One region of the Enterobacter sp. TMH.L2 genome, then DNA from elsewhere that is predicted to be linked to it. Evidence: predicted binding sites of a transcription regulator. Region 1 holds the regulator's gene; each other region holds the start of a gene.
What was found. Region 1 encodes Fur, which represses iron uptake genes when iron is present. Its sites were predicted from a motif close to ATAATAATGAGAACNACTATCAA; they were not measured.

Region 1 (4,214 bases):
GAAATTTTCGCGGCTATTCGCGCGGTCACCGAAGCGGGCGTAAAAACTCGCCAGCAGGCGGCGCAAATCATGCGCGACCACGTAGCTGAGGAAGGCGTCATTCAGTTTCTGCTGAAATCCTTTGCTGACGGCGAGTGGAAGTTCAACGTGCCCGTGCTTTGGCAGCAATACGAAACTATCGTTGGCTGGCGGCCTGTTCCGGCCTGGCCATATCCTGCACTATTTATTCGCGGCGGGAATTCTCCATATGTTGATGAAAGCCACCGCGAGGCGCTGCTAAGTCAGTTCCCACAGGCCCGTGCTCACGTCATCGCTGGAGCGGGTCATTGGGTTCATGCGGAAAAACCGGATGCCGTTCTACGGGCGATCCACCGATTTATCGACGCAGAGTAGAAAAACTGATTAAAAACAGACCGACCGGGCAGCTGAAGTCGCTAACGCGTTGGCGCGAATGGCGCGCTGATGTATGATGGCGCGCTTAATTGCACCGGCACCCTGCCCCTGCAGCCAGAATTTCCTGTCAGTATTCTAATCATGGCAAAAGAACAAACGGACCGTACTACATTAGATCTGTTCGCGGACGAGCGTCGCCCCGGGCGGCCGAAAACTAATCCGCTCTCGCGCGATGAGCAATTGCGTATCAATAAGCGCAATCAGCTGAAGCGCGATAAAGTGCGTGGTTTGAAGCGGGTTGAGCTAAAACTGAACAACGAGGCGGTCGATGCCCTCAACCAGCTGGCTGACGCCCGTAACATCAGCCGCAGCGAACTGATCGAAGAGATGCTGCTCGAGCAGCTTAAAAATCTCGGGTAACGCCTTCAGCCACCCTGCGGGTTATCTGAAATCTCAAAAGGGTGAGCAAAACCATGTTGCAGACTGTGCACCCGGGCGTGATAGCTGTTTCCGCTGCTGGAGCTGTTCTGCTATGATTGCCCTATACGTGGGCATTGAACGGCCAGCATACTATTAAGTTTCAAGAGGTTATTTTACTCATGGCAATCGTAGGCATTTTTTTCGGCAGCGACACCGGTAACACCGAAAATATCGCGAAAATGATTCAAAAACAGCTCGGTAAAGACGTTGCTGAGGTGCATGACATTGCTAAAAGCAGCAAAGAAGATCTCGAAGGTTTCGACATTCTCTTGCTCGGCATCCCGACCTGGTACTACGGCGAAGCCCAGTGCGACTGGGATGACTTCTTCCCTACGCTTGAAGAAGTCGATTTCAACGGTAAACTGGTGGCGCTGTTCGGCTGCGGCGACCAGGAAGACTACGCGGAATATTTCTGTGATGCGCTGGGCACCATTCGCGACATTATCGAACCGCGCGGCGCGGCGATTGTGGGCCACTGGCCAACCGCGGGCTACCACTTCGAAGCCTCCAAAGGCCTGGCGGATGACGACAATTTTGTCGGCCTGGCCATCGATGAAGATCGCCAGCCGGAACTGACCGCTGAGCGCGTTGAGAAGTGGGTTAAACAGGTTTCTGAAGAACTGAATCTGTCGGATATCATTAACGCCTGATTTCTCTGGCGCAAATACAGCATTTGCGCCATCTTGATAGCTTGTAGCAATGAAAATAATTGCTACAAGTTTGTAACTTTCTCGTACATCCCTGTACAATGTCTTCCTGATAGCTTGGCTGATAATTACTGTAAATGGCGACGCCGCCACGATTTTTCAGCCTTATTTTGCACCATACTTGCGGTTCCCATTTAGAAGTAGCAGTTCTATAATGAGACGCATTACTCTTTACGCTCACTGCAGTTTGAGCGAATCGTTAAGCAACAGGACACTTTCCGCATGACTGACAACAATACCGCATTAAAGAAGGCCGGCTTGAAAGTCACGCTTCCGCGATTAAAAATCCTCGAAGTGCTGCAAGAGCCGGTAAATCATCACGTCAGCGCGGAAGACTTATATAAACGTCTGATCGACATGGGCGAAGAAATCGGCCTGGCGACCGTCTATCGCGTGCTGAACCAGTTTGATGATGCAGGGATCGTGACCCGCCATAATTTTGAAGGCGGCAAGTCCGTTTTTGAGTTGACCCAGCAGCATCACCACGACCACCTGATCTGCCTCGACTGCGGTAAAGTGATCGAGTTCAGCGATGATTCTATTGAATCCCGCCAGCGTGAAATTGCCACGCGCCACGGCATCCGCCTGACTAACCACAGCCTCTATCTGTACGGACACTGTGCTGAAGGTGACTGCCGCGAAGACGACACGGCCCACGATCCTAAATAAGTAATCCGCATTAACAAACGCTGCTTCGGTGGCGTTTAAAAGCAAAAACCGGCAGGTTTCCCTTGCCGGTTTTTTATTGACTGAAAAAGGCTATCAGCTGTTATTGGCGCGAATCTCCTGCCAAATCTTATCGCAGCGTACCTTCGCGGCTTCATCATTGCCGCTCTTTCTTGCCTGGATACATTTCTGGTAATCCAGCACGTTCACCGTCTCTTTCTCAACAAACGCTTTATGCTGTTTTTCCTGGCGCAGTACGTTCAGCACGCTCTGGCAGGCTTCAATTTTATCCGGATTGCCTTCCGCCGTATTGATACAGGCGCTATAGGCCTGCTTCAGGCGTGAATCTTCCGGAGGTGCAGGAGGTTGAACGCAGGCAGACAGCGTGAATACAGCGGCGGTAATCAGCAGAATCTTTTTCATGTTCGGTTCCTTATAAAAAAACGGGCGCTTGCGCGCCCGGTTTCACATCAGAAGATGGTGAACGGAGCAATCACGATGAATTTCACGTCACGCTCATCCTGGAAGATGTTGCCGTACCCACCGCCCCAGCTTGGGATGTCGGAGTGGTTGTCGTACTGAGTGAAGTGCAGTTTGAACAGCGTGCCTTTCGCACGGCCTTCCTGCACGGTATACATGGCGTCGAGGCTGTAAGAAGACTCTTTGATCTTGTTAGAAGCGAGATCCTGGCGGTTACCGGAAGCATCAAGCGCCCATGTAGATGGTTTTGCGTCCCATGCATAAACGTAAGAAGCACCCACTGCCCAACCCGGCAGGTTCCAGTTGCTCAGGTCATACATTGCACCGAAGAACACGGCTTTTTCACCGTTGGCGTTGAAGTCAGAGCGGTTATCCCACCACACATCCAGACGACCGTTGGAAGACGCGTAGGTTGGCGTCATACGCTGCAGGAAGTAACCCTGCTGGCCTTCTGCCTTCACCATGGTCCCTTCCAGACGCAGGTCGACCTGGCCAATTTTATAGCCAAATGTCAGCGCCTGGAGCCATGCGGTGCCATCGTAGATATCATTGATGGTATTGTTCGCGGCTTTATCACGGGTGCCGTAGAACTGGTAGCTGGTGCTCAGCGGGCTGCCTGCAACGTCGAATTTGTAGCTGGCTTTAGCAAAGTACTGATCAACAAAGCCCTGAGCCTGACCGAATGCGGCTTCCAGAATCAGATCGTTTTTGAAGTCATACTTCGCGCCGATGGAGTGCAGATAGTCAACTTTGGTCTTTTTATCGTTCTGGTAGAACTTATCGGTTTCAAGGTGCCATGGCGCCTTGTACTCGTTAGTCCACATGTAGGAGAAGCTCAGCGCACCGGCATCACCGTAGTCAAATGCAGCTCCCGCTTCAGCCCCCTGATAAGTACCAGGCATGAAGCTCCAGTGTGGTGCTAACAGCGTTTGACCGGTTGGCTGAATGTAACCTGCGCGAGCCCAAACCGGGCCGTATTTGAATTTGGCCGCCGCTTTATAAAGGCTGATGCCACCTTTATCGCCGGAGTAGTCTTCGTCGTAGGTTTTATTTTTAGAGGAGAATGCGATTTCGTTCGGGTGACCGCTGGCGCTGTCTTCGGCCATTTCAATGGCGGTGAAAGCGGCAATATCAAAACCAAACATATCGGCCGCATAGCCAGACTGGAAGTCGAGGTTGGCGTTCCAGGTTGAGTGCGACAGGTTAGTTTTGTACTTACCGTCGGACACGTCTTTACGGTCACGTTCACGCTGCCAGTAATAGATGCCGCCGGTCAGCGTGGAGTCATCAACAAAGCCCGCGGCGCTAGCCTGCGGAGCCACGACAAAACCTGAAAGAGCGGTAACGCTTGCAATAGCAAGAGCAAGCGCACTACGTTTGCCACTAAACGTACGCATAGTTAAATTCCTCTTTGACGTAAAAATCATCGCCTGACGTGAAAAGCGCCAATGACGAAAAAAAGTAAAATTGCCTGACGGCTAAAAGCGG
Region 2 (4,214 bases), 2.1 Mb from region 1:
AACGCTTCGGCTATTTCTCTCCAGCGCTTTGCCGGAGGACACGCAAAGCGCCTATCTGCTTTTTGATGAGCAGATGAACCCGCTGACTCGCCCCGTTGGCTCGCAGAATGGCTATCGCCTCAGCGAGAAGCAGCGACAGGCAATTCTTGAAAAGTTGGTCGATGAATCCCGGGGCACCTTACGTTTTGGCTATGCTTATGCCACTTTCGGCCATGTCACGGGGACGGGGGCAATCCTTGTCAGCGTCCAGACCATCCGGCAGGGGCTACACGAGGACTTTGGGCGTTTTAGCGTGCTGCTGGTAGTGATGTGGCTGACGGTGATCCTTATTCTGTTTGGTTCACACCGCATGATTTGCCGGCTGATTAGCAACATGGGCCATTTGCAGCAGGAAATGCACCGGCATGCGCTGCACGATGATCTGACCGGCGTTCTAAATCGCCGTGGCTTCTTTGAAACAACCGGGCGTATCAGCCCGCAGTACGTGGATTACTCCCTGATTCAGCTGGATCTCGATCATTTCAAAAAAGTGAATGACCGCTTTGGGCATCAGGTTGGCGATCGGGTGCTTATTCACGCCACGCGCTGCATCCAGCAGGCGATCCGCACCCAGGACATTGTCGGGCGTATCGGCGGCGAAGAGTTTTGTGTCTACCTGCCTAATACCGATCTGCATGCGGCGATTGCCGTGGCGCAGCGGGTGCGCAAAATGCTGGTGAACACGCCGCTCAGGCTGGAGGACGAGTCTGAACTGCTGGTGACGGCCTCGCTGGGCGTGGCTTCCCATGAAGAAGCCCCAGACGGTGACCTGGAACACATCCAGAGTCAGGCGGATATTCGCCTGTATAGGGCGAAACAGCAGGGGAGAAACAGAGTGTGTTGGGGCGGCGAGGCTGAATCGCAGGCATAAAAAAAGCCGGTGACCAGCACCGGCTTTTTAATACGCAAAAATTAGATAACCAGCGCGGCGATAGATGCCGACAGGATACTCACCAGCGTAGAGCCGTAAACCAGCTTCAGGCCGAAGCGGGAAACCACGTTGCCTTGCTCTTCGTTCAGGCCTTTAATGGCCCCGGCGATAATACCGATAGAAGAGAAGTTAGCGAAGGACACCAGGAACACGGACAGGATGCCTTCCGCGCGCGGCGACAGGCTGCCGGCAATCTTCTGCAGATCCATCATCGCAACGAATTCGTTAGACACCAGTTTAGTCGCCATGATACTGCCGACCTGCAGCGCTTCTGCGGACGGCACGCCCATCACCCAGGCAACCGGGTAGAAGATATAGCCCAGAATGCCCTGGAAGGAGATACCCAGCACGGCAGCGAACAGCGCGTTCAGGCCAGAAATCAGGGCGATGAAGCCGATCAGCATGGCGGCAACGATAATCGCCACTTTGAAACCTGCCAGAATGTACTCGCCGAGCATTTCGAAGAAGCTTTGACCTTCATGCAGATTAGTCATCTGCAGATTTTCTTCTTTCTCATCCACGCGGTACGGGTTGATCAGCGACAACACGATAAAGGTACTGAACATGTTCAGCACCAGCGCGGCAACCACGTATTTTGGCTGCAGCATCGTCATGTACGCACCTACGATTGACATGGACACGGTAGACATAGCGGTCGCCGCCATGGTGTACATGCGGTTGCGCGACATCTTGCCGAGAATATCCTTATAGGCGATGAAGTTTTCTGACTGTCCCAGAATCAGCGAGCTTACGGCGTTAAAGGATTCCAGCTTACCCATACCGTTGACTTTAGAAAGCACGGTACCGATAGCGCGGATAACAATCGGCAGAATGCGAATATGCTGCAGAATACCGATCAGCGCAGAAATGAACACGATAGGGCACAGCACCTTCAGGAAGAAGAAAGCCAGGCCTTCATCGTTCATTTTGCCGAAGACAAAGTTTGTCCCTTCGTTAGCGAAGCCGAGCAGTTTCTCGAACATTTCGGAGAAACCTTTTACGAAGCCCAGGCCGACGTCGGAGGTCAGGAAGAACCAGGCCAGTAACACTTCGATCACCAACAGCTGAATGACAAAGCGAATACGAATTTGCTTGCGGTTAGGGCTAACCAGCAAAGCCAGCAGCGCGACCACAGCAAGCGCTAAAACAAAGTGCAAAACGCGGGACATATTTGCTCCAAATATGAGGCAGGTTTAATTTCGTTGCACATTCTATGTAACAAGCAATAAGAAAACGAGATCAATTCCACACTATAGTGATGAGCTGTGACGGAACGCAAAAATAGTGATCCACCATACATTTCTGCTATGTTAAGTAAAGAAGCTAAAAGTTACGTTAAGATGGCTCATCGACAGTTTACACGTTGGCCAAATGTTAATCCGTTAACCGGCATCCAGATTCACTATCTCACGCCTCCTGCACATCGTTTTCAGCTATCAGAGAAATCAATTTCCCCGCACTAAATGAACTTGATAACCATTCTCATTTTGATAGCATAAAACATAGCAAAGGCTATATCTCAGAGGCAGAAGATGACAAGCAGTCGCATTGACAGCAATACCGGACGTACCGCGCGTAAGCTGCGGCTGGCGTTGATGGGGCCAGCGTTTATCGCCGCTATCGGCTACATCGACCCCGGTAACTTCGCGACCAATATCCAGGCCGGGGCGAGTTATGGCTATCAACTGCTGTGGGTGGTGGTGTGGGCAAACCTGATGGCGGCGCTGATTCAGGTACTCTCCGCCAAGCTGGGGATCGCCACCGGCAAGAACCTCGCCGAGCAAATCCGCGATCATTACCCGCGCCCGCTGGTGTGGATTTACTGGGTTCAGGCTGAAATTATTGCCATGGCGACGGACCTCGCGGAGTTTATCGGGGCGGCCATTGGCTTCAAGCTGATTCTGGGCGTCTCTTTGCTCCAGGGAGCGGTGCTGACAGGGATAGCCACTTTCCTGATTTTGATGCTGCAAAGCCGCGGGCAAAAGCCGCTGGAAAAAGTTATCGGCGGGCTGCTGCTGTTTGTGGCGGCGGCCTACATCGTTGAGCTTATTTTTTCCCAGCCGAAGGTAGCTGAGCTGGGCAAAGGGATGCTGATCCCAAGTCTGCCGACGTCCGAGGCGGTCTACCTTGCTGCTGGCGTTCTGGGCGCGACAATCATGCCGCACGTGATTTACCTGCACTCTTCTCTGACTCAGCACCTGCATGCGGGCAACCGGGCAGAGCGCTATTCCGCCACTAAATGGGACGTGGCGATAGCGATGACGATTGCCGGCTTCGTCAACCTGGCGATGATGGCCACCGCCGCAGCGGCGTTTCACTTCACCGGGCATACCGGCGTTGCCGAGCTGGAAGATGCCTATAAAACGCTGGAACCGCTGTTGAGCCATGCCGCAGCCACGATTTTCGGGCTTAGCCTGGTGGCGGCCGGTTTGTCATCCACGGTGGTGGGCACGCTTGCCGGGCAGGTGGTGATGCAGGGGTTTGTCCGTTTTTATATTCCGCTGTGGGTTCGCCGGGCGATTACCATGGCGCCGTCCTTCGTGGTCATCATGATGGGGCTCGACCCAACGCGTATTCTGGTCATGAGCCAGGTGCTGTTGAGCTTCGGGATTGCGCTGGCGCTGGTGCCGCTGCTGGTGTTTACCAGCGACAAAAAGCTGATGGGTGATTTGGTTAACGTGCGCTGGGTTAAGCTGGTTGGCTGGGCGATAGTCGCGGTGGTGGTGGCGCTCAACCTGTGGTTAATTTTTAGTACGCTGTTTGGCAACTAATCTTGCCAAAGAAAGTGAGAAGGGCTGGATTATCCAGCCCTTTTTTATTTAATGACGGTGTCCGTGACCTCTGCCGCGATGGTCGTCGCGGTCGTTCCAGCCTTCGCGATAGCCGCGTTCATAGCTATTTCGTCCGCGGTCCCAGCCGCGATCCCAGCCACGGTGGCGATGCCAGCCGCGATCGCGCCATTCATAATTGCGGTGCCAATAATCACGGTCTCGCCATCTGCCGCCGTCCCAGTAATTACCGCGATAATCTTGATCGCCAATCTGTAATTTCACCGACGGCAGCAGGGTGATTTCACCCGCGTTTGCGACCATCGGCGCCGCGGCCAGTAAGGCAAGGGCAAGCATTAGTGACCTGAACATACTTTCTCTCCCTGGTTCTCAGAGCCGTGTTGCGGCTTGTTAACACAATCTTACAAACCGACAACCGGGCTGATGAATTACACAATTCCTAAATCATCGGCCAT
Region 3 (4,214 bases), 1.4 Mb from region 1:
GTTTTTCTCTTTTTATCTTCAACGGCGCTCGAAATTCGGAAAATTCAACTAAGGTTTTCAGGGAGTTGATCGCAACGTAGCGTGTTGCGTCCCGTCGATGGAGAAGGAATGATGATAAAACCCGTTTTGCGCCGGCCTTATGCGCTTTGCTTTGCGGCCCAAATGGCCGCTGCCGGTGCCGTATTTGGCCTTACGCCGCTTGCTTCGTTCGCAGCCCAGGAAACCGAATCCCCACGCCCGCCCGAGCCTCAATCGCCCGACGAGCTTTTTGGGCCTTTGTTTATTGATGTCCAGACCGCGAAGCTGTTCCCCGACCAGAAAACCTTTGCGGATGCCGTGCCCAAGGGCGATCCGCTGATGATCCTTGCTGATTATCGTATGCAGCGCCGGCTCTCGGGGTTCGACTTACGCCATTTTGTTGATGTGAACTTTATCCTGCCAAAGGAAGAAAAAAGGTCTGTGCCGCCGGAAGGAGAAAGCCTGCGGGAGCATATCAACGGGCTCTGGCCTGAACTGACCCGTTCCGCGAACAGCGACAACAAATGGGACCCGCTTCTCCCGCTACCAAAACCTTACGTTGTGCCCGGCGGGCGCTTCCACGAGCTTTACTATTGGGACAGTTACTTCACCCTGCTGGGGCTGGCGGAGAGTGGGCGCTGGGATGACGTGCAAAATATGGTGGACAACTTCGCCCACGAAATCGATACCTGGGGCTACATTCCCAACGGGAACCGCAGCTACTACCTGGGCCGTTCACAGCCGCCGTTCTTCGCCATGATGGTGGAACTGCTGGCGCAGAATAAAGGCGATAGCGTTTACACAGCCTACCTGCCGCAGCTGAAGCAGGAGTACAGCTGGTGGATGGAGGGCAGCGACGCCCTCAAACCGGGCGAAGCCCATGCCCGCGTGGTGAAACTCAAAAATGGTGCCCTGCTCAACCGTTACTGGGATGAGAAAGACACGCCGCGAACCGAGTCCTACCTGGACGACGTCACCACTGCGAAAAATACGCCGTCGCGTGCGGCCACGGATATTTATCGTGACCTGCGAGCTGCCGCCGCTTCCGGCTGGGACTTCAGCTCCCGCTGGATGGATAATCCAGCCCAACTGGGCACCATCCGTACCACAAGCATTGTGCCCGTGGACCTTAATGCGCTGCTCTATCAGCTAGAGAAAACGTTGGCTCACGCCAGCGAGCTGGCAAAAGATAGCGACGCAGCACAGCGCTATAAGCAGGCCGCGGACGATCGACAGAAAGCAATTGAACAAAACCTGTGGAACGCCAAAGAAGGCTGGTACGCGGATTACGATCTGAAAAGCCACACGGTTCGAAACCAGCTAACCGCTGCCGCCCTGTTCCCACTGTACGTTCATGCGGCGGCGCAGGACAGAGCGGACAAGATGGCGAAAGCCACCCGTCAGCACCTGCTCAGCGCGGGCGGACTTGCCACGACCAGCGTAAAAACCAGCCAGCAATGGGATGCCCCCAACGGCTGGGCGCCGCTGCAGTGGGTGGCCACCGAAGGTCTGCAAAATTACGGGCATAAAGATCTCGCGCTGGAAGTCAGCTTCCGCTTCCTGAGTACGGTGCAGAACCTCTACAACAAAGAGCAAAAGCTGGTTGAAAAATACGATGTCACAGCCGGAGGTGCGGGCGGTGGAGGCGGTGAATATCCGCTTCAGGATGGCTTCGGCTGGACCAACGGCGTCGCGCTGAAAATGCTGGATATGCTCTGTGCAAAAGAAAAACCCTGCGACAATGCGCCGGATAAGCTGCCTTCGGCCACGCCCGGCCCGGTAACGGAAGCGGCCAAACCTGCCGCAGATAAAACGGGGATCTCACCAGCCTCGAGCAAGCCAGCGCCGTAACCTGACCATACTGACCACGGCGTGATTGCCGCTTAATCATTTCATTTAAAACAATAAGCCCATGAAATCATCATTGATTTCATGGGTTTTTATGCATTAAAAATCATCGCACGCCTTGCACTTGATAATAATAACGATAACAATTCTCATTCGAAACCGCATTTAAAAACCGCGTTTTCCCGTCGCATGCCGGCGGAGGACTTCCATCAGGATGATGATCTCAATACTTCCGGACAAAAAATGATAAAGGACCTTACCGTAAAGCGCTCCGCTTTACTCTGCACGCTGGCGCTCATCGCCCCTTTTTCTTCATCGGCTGAAGAAACACTGGTTGTGACCGCTAAACCTGCTGACACCGCAACCTCTCCAACAATAGGTTATACCGCCACCACAACCCGTGGCGCGACCAAAACCGACGAGCCGCTGATTACCACCGGGCAAAGCATTTCCGTCGTGACCCGTCAGCAAATGGAAGACCAGGGCGCGCAAACCATTAATAGCGCGCTGAACTATACCCCGGGCGTGTTTACCGGATTCTCCGGCGGTGCAACCCGTTACGATACCGTCGCATTACGGGGTTTCCACGGCGGCGACGTGAATAACATCTTCCTTGATGGCCTCCGCCTGATGAGCGACGCGGGTAGCTTTAACGTGGTCCAGGTCGATCCCTGGTTCCTGGAACGCCTTGACGTCATCAAAGGCCCGTCTTCCGCACTTTACGGCCAGACTGTTCCGGGTGGCCTGGTGATGGAAACGTCTAAACGCCCGCAGTTTGTCGAAGAAGGCCACGTGCGGGCGATATACGGCAACCACAACACCAACGGCACGGCGTTTGATTACACCAACGCGATTAATGACCAGTGGGCCTTCCGTATCACCGGCCTGACCAAAAATAGTGATACGCAGTATGACAACACGCGTGACGAACGTTACGCTATTTCGCCGTCCCTGCTTTGGCAGCCGGATGATGCAACGTCTCTGGTACTAAGAGCCTACCTGGAAAAAGATCCGTCCGGGGGCTACCACGGTTCTGTTCCGGGCGACGGCAGCCTTTACACCACCACGGGACGCAAGCTGGATACTGGCTTTTCTGACGTACAGCCGGGCGATGACGCCTTTAAGCGCCACCAGCAGATCTACAGCTACGAGTTTGCTCACGCCTTCGATGAGGTCTGGTCTTTCCGCTCAAACGCCAGCTATACCCACTCAAACGTAGCGCTACGCCAGGCCTATCAAATTGGCTGGGCAGATACCGCGCATAACGAACTTTCGCGCTACTACAGCCGTGAAAACTCCTCGCTGGATGCCTGGGCCATCGACAATCAGTTAGAAGCCGACTTCGCGACCGGCGATCTGCAGCATAAAGTGGTGCTCGGCGGGGAATATCACCGGTTCACCAACGATCTGACCGACGGGACGGGCTACACTTCCAACCTGAATCCGTGGACCGGCGTTTCTGGTGGCGTTGGCGGTTACTATTATTACGATCCACGTGACCCAAGCTACGCGACAATTAATCAGGGGCTTTTGGTTAAATCAGGCCGCCGCCAGTATGAGCAAACCGGGGCTTATCTGCAGGATGAGATGAAGTGGGACCGCTGGCATATGACGCTGTCTGGCCGCTACGATCATCTGGTGACTAAAAGCCATCTGGTGGCGACGGCGATCGACAGTGACGTGACGGACAACCGCAGCGACAACCACTTTAGCGGCCGCGCATCTCTGCTGTACGCCTTTGATAACGGTATTTCGCCGTATGTGAGCTACAGTCAGGCCGTCACACCGCAGGTACTTTCCGATGCCGAAGGCAAACTGCTGAAACCCACAACTGCCGAACAGTACGAAGCTGGCGTAAAATACCAGCCTGTGGGAACCAGCGATCTCTATAGCGCCGCCGTTTACGATTTGACCCAAAAAGATGTGGGGAACCGTAACGTGCAGGGGGGATATTTTGAACCGGCAGGCAAAGTGCATTCGCAAGGACTTGAGCTGGAAGCCCGCACTCAGTTGACACCACGCCTGTCAACCATCGCCAGCTATACCCTTAACCGGGTGCGCTATAAAGACGCCATTGACGGTAATGACGGCAACACGCCGTACGTCACGCCAAATCAAATGGCGAGCCTGTGGAGCACGTTCAAAGCCGATTATGGTCTGAGCCTGGGCGCAGGGATTCGCTACATCGGCAAACAATGGGCCGACAACGAAAATACCCTGCGTGTTCCTTCCGTAACGCTGCTGGATGCCATGGTTCGGGCAGATATGGGCGCATGGACACCGTCGCTGAAAGGCGCGTTTGTGCAGCTTAATGCCACCAACCTGACGGGCCGTGACTATGTGGCGGG

Region 2: the regulator Fur is predicted to act here: its motif matches at 2,440-2,462, upstream of ACREYP_RS06260 (Nramp family divalent metal transporter).
Region 3: the regulator Fur is predicted to act here: its motif matches at 1,997-2,019, upstream of ACREYP_RS09725 (TonB-dependent siderophore receptor).

Annotation. Positions count from the first base shown of each region.
Region 1 is NZ_CP193791.1:3,407,629-3,411,842, forward strand. Features, by position in the region: gene ybfF (esterase) at 1-393, shown strand, start outside; gene ybfE (LexA regulated protein) at 535-813, shown strand; gene fldA (flavodoxin FldA) at 993-1,523, shown strand; gene fur (ferric iron uptake transcriptional regulator) at 1,803-2,249, shown strand; gene ACREYP_RS16440 (ChiQ/YbfN family lipoprotein) at 2,343-2,669, opposite strand; gene chiP (chitoporin ChiP) at 2,717-4,123, opposite strand.
Region 2 is NZ_CP193791.1:1,296,311-1,300,524, forward strand. Features, by position in the region: gene ACREYP_RS06250 (diguanylate cyclase) at 1-910, shown strand, start outside; gene ACREYP_RS06255 (NupC/NupG family nucleoside CNT transporter) at 952-2,139, opposite strand; gene ACREYP_RS06260 (Nramp family divalent metal transporter) at 2,503-3,741, shown strand; gene ACREYP_RS06265 (DUF2502 domain-containing protein) at 3,790-4,110, opposite strand.
Region 3 is NZ_CP193791.1:1,998,693-2,002,906, reverse strand. Features, by position in the region: gene treA (alpha,alpha-trehalase TreA) at 112-1,869, shown strand; gene ACREYP_RS09725 (TonB-dependent siderophore receptor) at 2,110-4,214, shown strand, end outside.